DNA from 3 places in the Paenibacillus sp. B46(2026) genome. Region 2 is predicted to be linked to each of the others. Evidence: predicted binding sites of a transcription regulator. Region 2 holds the regulator's gene; each other region holds the start of a gene.
What was found. Region 2 encodes LexA, which represses DNA repair genes until DNA is damaged. Its sites were predicted from a motif close to CGAACATATGTTCG; they were not measured.

Region 1 (4,089 bases), 700 kb from region 2:
CTTCAAACGACCGAGCAGGATGGCACAGAGCAGCTCTTGCCTGTGAATAAAAGCGGTAAGGTAGTTACATTCCCTTACTGGGACGGTGCCACCGTACTGGAGTGCTTCTCACACACGGGCAGCTTTACGTTGAATGCTTGCAAGTATGGAGCCAAAAAAGTGACTTGTCTTGATATTTCGGAGCATGCCATTGAGAGTGCACGAACAAATGTGGAGCTGAACGGTTTCACCGACCGGGTCGAATTCGTAGTTGCTGATGCATTCCAGTACTTGCGTGAACAAGTGAAGGGGCTGGATGAACGTACTGCACGTGCGCGTGCAGGCGAACAGAAAGTGGATACATCCAAAGCGCTTGCAGCTGGCGGTAAAACATTTGATGTGGTCATCCTTGATCCTCCTGCATTTGCCAAAACGAAATCAGCAGTCAAAGGTGCATGCCGTGGATATAAGGATATCAACCTGCAAGGAATGAAACTGGTTAATGAGGGCGGATATTTGGTAACAGCCAGCTGTTCGTATCACATGCGTCCAGACCTCTTCCTGGATACGATTGCGGATGCAGCGGAAGATGCAGGCAAAGTGCTGCGTCTAATCGACTGGAAGGCAGCTGGTAAGGATCACCCGCAAATTTTGGGCGTGGATGAAGGACATTACCTGAAATTTGCTATTTTCGAAGTGCGCAGTAAAAAGAATTAAGTGTATGATTTAAGTTCCAATGAAGTATAGGTCAAGTCAAAAGTCCACAGTTTGAGCAGCTGCGGGCTTTTTGCCGTGTTAACGGAGATGATCTCCGGTTTTACCGGATAGTGGCAAACGTATGTTCCGAACCAAGTCAGATATGTTATACTGGGAATTAAAATCTTGTACGTGTGGTTTGGAGGATTAGACATGTCCGTTCGTTTTGTTATTGGCCGGGCAGGCAGTGGCAAAAGCTCGCTGATTACCCGGGAAATTACATCCCTGCTTCAAAAGGAGCCGCAAGGTAAACCTTTGATTTTACTTGTTCCCGAACAGAGTTCTTTTCGAACAGAGCAGGCATTGGTGTCTTCTGGAGCAATTAAAGGTACCATGCGTGCAGAAGTGCTCGGCTTTCGCCGTTTAGCCTATCGTGTCATGCAGGAAGCAGGCGGTTCTGCCCGTATTCCGATCGGAGCCGAAGGCAAAAAAATGCTCCTCTACAAAGTAATCCAGCGCCGTAAGGAAGAATTGAAGCTGTTTGGTGCATCCGGCAGCCAGTTGGGTTTTATAGGCGAATTAAATGACTTATATAGTGAATTTAAACGTTATGAAGTTGATCCATCATTGCTGGAAGAAGGGCTGTCTGTAGGGAATACCTCATCCACTTCGCCAATTCTGGAGGACAAGTTGCATGACTTGAATCTGATATATCGTGACTATGAACAGGAACTGACCAATTTATATATTGATGATGAAGACACGTTGACCGAGCTGACAGATCGTTTGTCGGAAAGTGCATTGCTGCAGGATGCCCAGATCTGGATTGATGGTTTTCAGGGATTCACACCACAGGAGATGAGTGTGATTGGTCGGCTGATGTTGCAGTCCTCTTCCGTGACGATTGCACTGACATTGGATCGCCCTTATGATCACGGGGCTCTGCCTGGAGAAATGGAACTGTTCTATCCCACGGCGAGTGCCTACGCGCGTCTCAAAGGAATGGCTGAAGAACTGGGTGTACCGAGCGATATAACCGTGCTAGATTCGGAGATTCTACCGAGATACAAGGATCGTCCGGGACTTGCTCATCTGGAGGCTGGTTTCGACCGCCGAATTCGTTGGAAAAGTGATGGCCTTGATTCCAGAATCCGACTGGTTGCAGCGGAGAACCGACGAGCTGAGATGGAGGGAGCACTTCGTGAGATGCGGCGTCTGGCACAAAACGAAGGTGCGCGTTATCGGGATATGGCGGTACTTGTTCGTCAGTTGGATACCTACGCTGATATAGCTGAACCTCTATTCAGGGATTATGACGTACCCGTCTTTCTGGACCGCAGAAGGAATGAACTTCATCATCCATTATCTGAGTTTATCCGTTCCGCAATGGATATTGTTCGGCGCCACTGGCGTTACGAGGATGTATTTCGCTGTGTCAAAACGGATCTGCTGCTTCCGCGTGATGGTTCCATCACTCGTGAAGATATGGACCAGCTTGAGAATTATGTACTGGCATGTGGTATTCATGGATATCGCTGGACTGACGGCAAACCGTGGAAGTATGTACCAAGCCTGTCGTTGGAAGATAACGGTCAAGATGGCCGTAGTCGAGGACGCGACCAAGTGCTTTCTTTAATGGAGAGCTGCCGAACGGTCATTACAGATTCCATGGGTGCTTTTGAGAAACGAATGAAAAAGGCAAAGACAGCCAAAGACCAATGCGAGGCATTATACAGACTGCTGGAAGATGCCGAGATCCCATGGAAGTTGGAACATATGTCTGCTGAAGCTAAGGCTCAAGGTGACCCCGAACGGTCGAGAGAACATCGGCAGATGTGGGGAGCTGTGCTGGATTTATTGGATCAGATGGTCGATATGATGGGGAATGAACGGCTGGATATCACTCTGTTTGCCGGGATGATCGAGACCGGATTGACGGAACTGAAGTTGGGTCTCGTACCACCAGCACTTGATCAGGTTTTGGTGGGTTCCATGGACCGTACACGTCTTCAGGACATCAAATACGTATTTATCCTTGGCGCAGTGGATGGTGAATTGCCCGCCGTACCTCAGGATGATGGCGTATTAACGGAACTGGAAAGAGCGTTGCTGACAGAGAGAGGCGTGGCGCTTGGACCAGGTGCAACTAGGCAAATGTTAGATGAACGTTTTCTAATCTATACGGCACTTACAGCGGCAAGCAGCCAGTTGTGGCTGAGTTATCCGGTTGCTGATGATGAGGGAAAAACACTGCTTCCTTCCGAGATTGTCCGCCATGTACGGAAAATGTTTGGTCTACAAGAACAGCCATTGCTCGCTCAACCACCGGTTGCGAACTCTGAAGAAGCGCATTGGTCCTATGTCACCCATCCAGGTCAGAGTCTGTCTACGCTCATTGGACAATTGCGCAAATGGCGCCGCGGAGAAGAAATCCCTGAAATGTGGTGGGCGGTCTACAATTGGCATGTATCTCGGGAGACAAGCAGACCTCAGCTGGAGCGGTTGATGGGATCGATCTTTTATCGTAATCGGGCATTGCCACTACGTACAGCCACCAGTCGCAGATTGTATGGCACAGAGGTAAGGACGAGTGTCTCGCGAATGGAGCGGTTCGTAGCTTGTCCGTTCTCCCATTTTGCTTCGCATGGGCTGCGCCTCAAAGAACGGCAATTGTACCGTCTTCAGGCTCCCGATATCGGACAACTGTTTCATGCTGCACTAAGCCAGCTGGCTATGCGGTTGCGTGAAGAAAATCGTAGTTGGGGCAGCTTGACTCCAGACCAATGCCGCAAGGAAGCGGAGCAAACCGTGGAGCAGATTGCACCGCAACTGCAAGGAGAGATTTTGCTAAGCACCAAGCGATACGGTTATATTTTCCGCAAATTAAAGGACATTGTTAGCCGGGCATCCATTATTCTCGGTGAACAGTCCAGACGTGGAAGTTTTGAACCAATTGGGCTGGAGCTTGATTTTGGACCGGATAAAACGCTGCCGCCACTGCGTTTTGAACTGGAGAACGGCTGTGTGATGGAGATCGTGGGTCGTATTGACCGTGTGGATGTGGCAGAAGGAGAGAATGGTCTGCTCTTGCGTGTCATTGACTATAAATCTAGCCAGACGGACCTCAAGTTACATGAAGTGTACTATGGTCTGTCATTACAGATGCTCACCTATCTGGAGGTACTGCTTAGTGCTGCCGAGGAATGGCTTGGGGAAACGGCGATGCCGGGCGGAACGCTGTATTTCCATGTGCATAATCCGCTGTTGCAATCCGCAAACGGCATGACATCGGAGCAGGCTGGGCAAGAACTGCTGAAACGGTTCAAAATGAAAGGTTTGCTGCTGGCGGACCGGGACGCAATTGCGCAAATGGACAACACCCTGGATAAGGGGTATTCAGCCATTATTCCGGTT
Region 2 (4,089 bases):
GAGCCAATTCGTTAATGCGTGCTACCAGACTATCTATATCCAAGCTTGTCCCCTCCAAAAATACAAAGTCATATTAACTTTGCCATGATAAAGGCAGCTTGTCAAGCTGACACGCGCTAACACACATTCATCTGCATTTTATTCTGCAAATTGCGGTAGAGTTAATACCTGACCCACTTGGATCGAAGTCGTATGAAGTTGATTCACTTTCTTAATTGCTTCTATATAAACACGTGTATCCATATTCGACGGCTTGTGTTCCAAAGAAATACTCCATAATGTTTCCCCTTCTGAAATGGCTATCTTTCCTCCTGGAAGAACATCATTCTCATTGCCAGCAAATACAGTTAAAACGGTGCTACATCCAATAAATATAATCAAAAAGGTAATGGCCACCTTTAGCATCCATGAAGAAATCTTGAAACGCGCTAAAACCTTCTTGTAGTTCCCTATGTTAGACTTCACCAGTTCCGAATTCATCGGTTCGTAAATGCTTTGATAAGTAGAATATCTCATTAAATACCCGCCTCCAAACGTTTGTTCCTATCTGTTGAAATCAATATAACACGAACACTTGTTTTGTTCAATAGCTTTTTAGAACAATTGTTCGCTTCTTTTTGGAGGGAGAACTATCCTAATTGAAGTCCTTTTGCAAAGCATTTGCAGTATTATGCTCTGACTTTTGGACAAATTCTGTTCTGAAAGTTAAAAAACACTGATTTAATGCCATTTTATTTAGAACTTATGTTTGTACGAACGGAGGTTCTATGTTATAATTTTCCCAAACGTTACTAAAATGGGGTTGATACGGTATGTCGAAGATATCCAGCAGGCAGCAGGCTATTCTGGAGTTTATACGAAATGAAGTCCGGTTGAAGGGGTATCCTCCTTCCGTACGGGAAATTGGTGAAGCGGTTGGACTGGCTTCCAGCTCAACAGTACATGGACATTTGGATCGTTTGGAGAAAAAAGGGTTGATCCGACGCGACCCTACCAAGCCAAGAGCTATTGAGCTTTTGAGCCAGGAAGAATCTGAGCATTCTCATCAATTTGCTCATAGCGTTGCACGTATTCCTGTTGTTGGTAAGGTTACAGCCGGGGTTCCAATCACTGCAACCGAGAACATTGAAGACTACTTCCCTCTTCCTACACATTATGTAGGCGAACAGAAAGTATTTATGCTTTCGGTAGTCGGAGATAGTATGGTGGAAGCTGGAATCGTTAACGGAGATTATGTTATTGTCCGTCAACAGCAGACTGCTGATAACGGTGATATCGTCGTTGCAATGACTGAAGACGATGAAGCTACAGTGAAAACGTTCTATAAAGAGAAAGATCATATTCGCCTTCAACCGGAGAATGCGACCTTCGAACCTTTACGTTTGAAACACGTTAGTATTCTGGGTAAAGTCATTGGCCTTTTCCGAGATATTCATTAATATTTAACATGAGTAACAAAACTAGATGTAATGCAATGAAATACCAAAAGAGGTTGCCCTGATGAACAGGACAACCTCTTTTTTCATGTTTATGTTGTTTTATCGGCTAATTATTCACTGCGTTTCAGAACACTCTTGTGATGCGAGAACACATCAAAGCTCTGTTGTCCGTGATATGAGCCCATACCGCTCTCTCCTACACCACCAAACGGGAGATAATGTGATGCCATATGAGAAAGTGTGTCATTAATACATCCGCCACCAAAGGATACTTGATTCAGAACCTGATCCTGCAGTTGCTCATCCTGTGTGAAGAGATAAAGCGCCAATGGTTTTGGCCGGCGAACAATCTCATCCAGCATAGGATTCAGGTCACTGTACGTAAATACAGGAAGAATCGGACCGAAGATCTCTTCTTGCATGAAGCTGATTCCCAGTTCACATCTCCAATTACCGTCGGCTCAATAAGCAACTGCTTACGTACAGAACGTCCACCAATTAGCGTTTTGCCATCTGTGAGGAATTTCGACAACCGATCAAAGTTACGTGCGTTGACAATATGCGGAAAATCATTGTTCTGTAACACATCATCCCCAAATTTATCTTTGATCTCTGCGCCAATCAGATCGATTAGTTCATCATGAACTTGTTCATGCACAAGCAAGTAATCCGGAGCAACGCATGTTTGCCCTGCATTCAGGAACTTACCACGAACAATACGCTGGGCCACCAGCTTCAGATCTGCATCGCTATGAACTATAGCTGGACTCTTACCCCCTAGCTCCAGGGTTACAGGAGTTAGATGCTCTGCTGCTGCCTTCATAACAATGCGCCCAACACCTGTGCTGCCTGTGAAGAAAATATAATCAAACTTCTCTTTTAACAATGCTGTGCTAGCTTCGACTTCCCCTTCCATAACTGCGATATACTCCTGAATCAGATCATACGTCAGACGAGATACGGCTGGTGTTAATTCAGAAGGCTTGATAACTGCACAGTTACCAGCTGCAATCGCTCCAATCAGTGGACCAAAAGCTAATTGGAAAGGATAGTTCCAAGGTGCAATAATAAGAGCCACTCCGTATGGTTCAGGGTAAATGGTGCTAACCCCATCCGGCATAGCCGAATTGGTTGGGACTTGTCTTGGTGCAGCCCATTCCTGCAGGTGTTCTAATGCAAAATCCAGTTCACCCAAAACAATGCGAATCTCGGAACCGTAAGCTTCCGCCTCAGATTTGTTCAGATCCGCCCGAAGTGCATCTTGAATCCGTTGCTGATACTTTTCAATTCCTTTTCTAAGCTGTTGAAGCGCATTAATCCGATACTCGATATAGTTTGTCTTGTATAAAAAAATGTGCGTTGTTCTGTCACCATTTGTTTTGCTTGAATCATGGTTAACATCTCCAGTTAGTTATTTAAAATTAAATTGCTCAAAATTCAATTAAAGCATCCCTCTTCTATATGAAACTTTCAACATACAAATGAAACATTGATTTGAAAGTTGGTGGGGTTTTAATAGAGCGAAAGCAAGTATCATCTTCAATTTATAGCTAATAGATTTCTAAGTAAGCTTTATTCAATTCTTTCGCTTTCGATTCTCAATAACAGTTTACTGCAAATTCTGACTTCAGTTTCTATTTAATAGGTTACAAGACAGGCGAATATAGTATTGCGCACTATAGACATGAAGTGAAACTATCCATCAAAAGGGAGCTTAGATAACACATATAAAAACTCCCTTTTCATTAATGAAAAGAGAGTTTTACGGTTTACGATTATCTAAATGTACGAACAAATGTACATTGTTATTTACAAGTAAGCCTTGGTTTCAGATAAAATACGGAAAAGCTATATTGGCTGATGAATAATAATTCGGGGGATAGTTGGGGGATTTTGTGAGCACTTTGGTTTTTCTTTAAATATATAGGTACTTGCCCACAAAAAGAAAAACCCCTCAGCGCTAGAGCGCCAAGGGATTGAGCTATTAGTACAAAGTAATATATTGATCGCGTTCCCATTGGTGGACTTGTGTTCTATACATATCCCACTCAATTTCTTTCAGCTCATAGAAGTGAGCCAAGGCGTGGTCGCCGAGAGCGTCACAGATGACTTCGCTGCGGATCAATTCATTCAATGCTTCTTTCAGGTCAGCTGGCAAGCTTGGAATGCCTTCTTCCACACGCTCTTCTTCTGACATGATGTAGATGTTACGGTCAATTGGAGCTGGTAAGGAAAGCTCACGTTTGATTCCGTCCAGACCTGCTTTTAACAATACAGCCAAAGCCAGGTACGGGTTAGCAGCCGGATCCGGGTTACGAACCTCAACACGTGTACTCAGACCACGGGAAGCTGGGATACGGATCATTGGGCTACGGTTACTCGCAGACCATGCTACATAACAAGGGGCTTCATAACCTGGTACAAGACGTTTGTATGAGTTCACAGTTGGGTTAGTAATTGCTGCAAAAGCACGTGCATGCTTCAGAGTTCCAGCCATGAAGTGACGTGCAGTTTTGCTCAGACCCAACTCATCAGACTCGTCAACGAATGCGTTCACATTGCCTTTGAACAAGGATTGGTTGCAGTGCATACCGGATCCGTTCATCCCAAACAGCGGTTTCGGCATAAAGGTAGCATGTAAACCATGCTG
Region 3 (4,089 bases), 1.5 Mb from region 2:
GTGTCTCATCAATTCGTTTCTCTTTGTTAGCCACTTGCTCTTCTTTACGTTCGAGTGATTCCAATTTTTTATCCAGCGACTCTTCTTTTTGCAACAATCGTCTTTCTTGTCGTTGAATTTCGTTCCGACGTTCACGAGTGTCTTTTTCAGCTTCGGCACGAATGCGATGGATTTCATCCTTCGCCTCCAGCACCGTTTCTTTCTTCAGTGCTTCTGCCTCTTTCTTCGCGTTCTCCACGATTTGTACGGCAGCTTGTTCCGCACTAGAGATTTTAGCCTCTGCAAGAGATTTGCGAATAAAATATCCTACTCCGAACCCAATGATTAGCGCGGCCACAACGAGAACGATCGTGATTGCAGGTTCCATACTGTTCACCTCCTCGTTGGTTCCTCCAAGGCATTCCTTGGGTTAATTTGCAGTTTTCAAACCTTACATATTTTTGGGAATAACGAATACTCACGGCGATCCCCCGCCGATTTTCATTTCACATGTACATGTTTCCACGTACTATCCACTGTTTCCAGCGAACCCATAATTAAGAATGGTATAAATCTTAAGAAACCGAAACCGCTTTTTTGGAAGGAAAAAGGGTTGTCCATTTCTTACAGACTCATGTCCATTTTAGTATTTGACGAAAGAAATTGTCAAGAGAATGCAGTATAGAGACTCTAGTCTGCTAATCCCATAACAACGCTTCGTCATCTTCAGGGTCCCCCGCCTCATCTTCTTCAATTAAACAATTCACGACCCGGCGCACCATATCCATTGAAAAACCACGTCTCATCAGGAAGGGAAGCGTTTTATGTTTCTTCTCTTTGACGTCCCCTTTGACCTGATTCCATTTTTTGCGTCCGGCGCTCAGAGCAGTCTCAAATTCCGCATCTGTACTGATACCTTCCAGTGCTTCAGCAATGAGATCATTGGCAATGCCCTTTTGACGCAGCTCTTGCCTTATCCACAGTTTTCCCTTCCGCTTGCCCTCCATACGCTGCCTTGTCCATTCCTTCGCAAATAGATCGTCATCCACCAGCTTCTCCCGCTCAAGTCGATCCAGCGCCTCTTCAATTAAAGGTGCAGCAAATTCCTTCTGACGAAGTTTCTGACTTAATTCATGGCGTGTACGCGGCTTATGCTCCAAAAAGCGCAGAGACTGTGCATACGTCCGCTGTCGCTCGTCAGCTGCAATGATTTCTTCCAGATCCTTCTTCATGAACGTGTTGCCCTGCGTCATCCTGTATTTAATCATCACGTCTTCAAGGACCGTAATGGAGTGTATGCCAAAAGTGATGCGATAACGAGCCTGTCTGCTCTTCGTTCGCTCTACCCGTGTAATGGTAAGTTCTTCGTTGTCCGGAAATTGGGAGAGGCCATCCCCTTCTGCTTCTTCATATAAATCCTCGTCATGTTGATCCATTCAGTTCGCCCCTTTCATAACTCTTTTCCATCTGAGCTTTACGCTAACATTCACAGAAGATAGTGAACGCTAATACAAAAAGCCGGGAACTCAGCCCGGCCTTTTCTCTCACAGTCATTGTGCCAATAGCCCCTGTCCATTGGGACAGGGGCTATTGGCACACCGAGAACACTCCCACCATAATTCCTTATCCAAATCGAGCCAAGCTCAATCAGACAGGTTTGCGAAATTCAAAGGGCAGCGCCCTCTGGATCCTCCCTACAAGGAAGGATTTAGGAAGATTACTCGTTGATTTCGAATAATTCTTGTTCTTCTTCTGCTTCTTTTTGTTGCTCTTCACTCGTTGGCGCAGGAACTGCAGTAGTCAAGTTACTAGCTACACGAATTTTTTGTTCAATAATTTCAGCAATGTCTTTATGCTCTTTCATGAACTGCTTCGCGTTCTCACGACCTTGTCCTAAACGCTCGCCTTCGTAGGAGTACCATGCACCACTTTTATTAACGATGTCCAGCTCTGTACCAATGTCAATGATACTGCCTTCTCTCGAGATACCCTCGCCATACATGATATCCACTTCCGCTTGTTTAAACGGAGGTGCCACTTTGTTTTTCACAACTTTAATACGAGTACGGTTACCAATCATGTCATTGCCTGATTTGATACTCTCAATACGACGCACATCCAGACGTACCGTGGAATAAAACTTCAGGGCACGACCACCAGGTGTTGTTTCCGGGTTACCAAACATAACGCCAACTTTCTCACGAAGCTGGTTAATGAAAATTGCGATTGTTTTGGATTTGCTGATTGCACCAGACAATTTACGCAACGCCTGAGACATCAAACGCGCTTGCAAACCGACATGTGAATCACCCATTTCGCCTTCAATCTCTGCTTTTGGAACCAATGCGGCTACAGAGTCAATAACGACGATATCTACTGCACCACTGCGTACAAGAGCTTCTGCAATTTCCAGCCCTTGCTCACCCGTATCTGGCTGAGATAAAAGCAATTCGTCAATGTTAACACCCAATTTGCTTGCATATTGAGGATCAAGAGCATGCTCAGCATCGATAAATGCTGCTTGTCCACCAACACGTTGTACTTCAGCGATCGCATGCAATGCGACAGTTGTTTTACCTGAAGACTCAGGTCCATATATTTCAACAATACGGCCTTTAGGCAAGCCGCCTGTTCCTAATGCAATATCCAAAGCCAAGGAACCGCTGGGAATAATTTCCACGTTCATATGAGTGGACTCACCCAGTTTCATGATGGATCCTTTACCAAATTGCTTCTCTATTTGACGGAGCGCCATATCAAGCGCGGCACGACGGTCTGACAATAAGCTCACACCCTTTACTGTTTATAAGATAATGATACCTTGTTTTAACACGTTTGCCAAGCTTTTTTTCGAACATACATTCGTTTTTTTGTGAAGGCCGAGGCGCCTCTTCCTCTAAGAAACTTTCCATTAAACAGAAAAAAGAACCGTAAACAAGGCTGTTAAGCCTAATTCTACGGTTCTTCCGTCTTCCTTAATTATACTTGCTTGGAACTCTAAATGCAATCCAAGCTGTTAACTAATCAATCCATCGCCACAAGTTTTTGCCATAAGCGATAGAGAATTGCTTTGGCTGAGCGAATGCGAACAGTCTCGCGATTACCATTGATGCGCAGTTCATGAATCTCGGTTTCTTTTCCACGTTCAGCAAGAGCAATAAAGACAAGTCCAGGTGGCTTGCGTTCCGAATATCCCGGTCCCGCTACACCGGTAACGGCCAGACCAAAATCAGCATCGCCAATCATTCGGATCTGCTCAGCAAGCACTTTTGCAACTTCCGGACTTACCGCCCCTGGTGCATCTTCACCTTCCAGATAATCATGGGGTACATTCAGCAGCTTTTCTTTAATTTCATTGGAGTAACACACAATTCCACCCTTAAGCATCGATGCACTTCCAGGTACAGATGTCAGACTTTGCATGACAAGCCCTCCTGTGCAGCTCTCAGCAGCGCTAAGCGTCAGACCCATATCAGACATCATGGTTACAATTGTGTACTCTATAGGCACATCCTCGTTCGCGTAGAGATGTTCTGTCAACCGCTCACGAATCTGGACTTCCATCGCATCCAGCTTCAGCATCGCCTCTCCCTCACTTGCAGCCTTTGTGGAGACACGCACTGTAACTTCTCCCTCACTCGCATAAGGAGCAATCGTAGGGTCTGTCTGTGCGTCAATCAGATCCAGAAGTCGATCTTCCAAAGCAGATTCACCAATACCTGCGAATTTAAGCATTCGGGAATAGATCGGCATTTCTTCTGTAAGTACATGCTGGAACAGCCAAGGCTTAACTTCCTGTTCAAACATTGGAATCAACTCTTTAGGTGGTCCAGGCATCACAACATAATATTTATCATTGTCAGAAATCGCATTTCCTGCGGCTAGACCGGTTTCATTGGCGAGAGGTGTCCCACCATCAATAACGATCGCTTGACGTCGGTTATTCTCTGTCATGTCCACATTACGATCTCTGAAAAAGCTCTCAATCTTGTCCATGGCCATTCGATCTATATGCAGTTTCCGGTTAAGAACTCCTGCCAGTGCATCCTTGGTCAGATCATCTTGCGTAGGCCCTATACCGCCGGAAAATAAAATAACGTCTGCGCGGCC

Region 1: a site for LexA is predicted at 811-824, ahead of addB (helicase-exonuclease AddAB subunit AddB). Genes of this name have one in related genera too.
Region 3: a site for LexA is predicted at 2,831-2,844, ahead of recA (recombinase RecA). Genes of this name have one in related genera too.

Annotation. Positions count from the first base shown of each region.
Region 1 is NZ_CM165907.1:4,691,290-4,695,378, reverse strand. Features, by position in the region: gene AC1S8V_RS21055 (class I SAM-dependent rRNA methyltransferase) at 1-696, shown strand, start outside; gene addB (helicase-exonuclease AddAB subunit AddB) at 889-4,089, shown strand, end outside.
Region 2 is NZ_CM165907.1:3,992,359-3,996,447, forward strand. Features, by position in the region: gene AC1S8V_RS17770 (DUF896 domain-containing protein) at 1-43, opposite strand, end outside; gene AC1S8V_RS17775 (LysM peptidoglycan-binding domain-containing protein) at 139-516, opposite strand; gene lexA (transcriptional repressor LexA) at 813-1,439, shown strand; partial or broken gene AC1S8V_RS17785 (aldehyde dehydrogenase) at 1,550-2,793, opposite strand; gene glnA (type I glutamate--ammonia ligase) at 3,424-4,089, opposite strand, start outside.
Region 3 is NZ_CM165907.1:2,538,777-2,542,865, reverse strand. Features, by position in the region: gene rny (ribonuclease Y) at 1-367, opposite strand, end outside; gene AC1S8V_RS11635 (regulatory protein RecX) at 678-1,415, opposite strand; gene recA (recombinase RecA) at 1,697-2,761, opposite strand; gene AC1S8V_RS11625 (competence/damage-inducible protein A) at 3,004-4,089, opposite strand, start outside.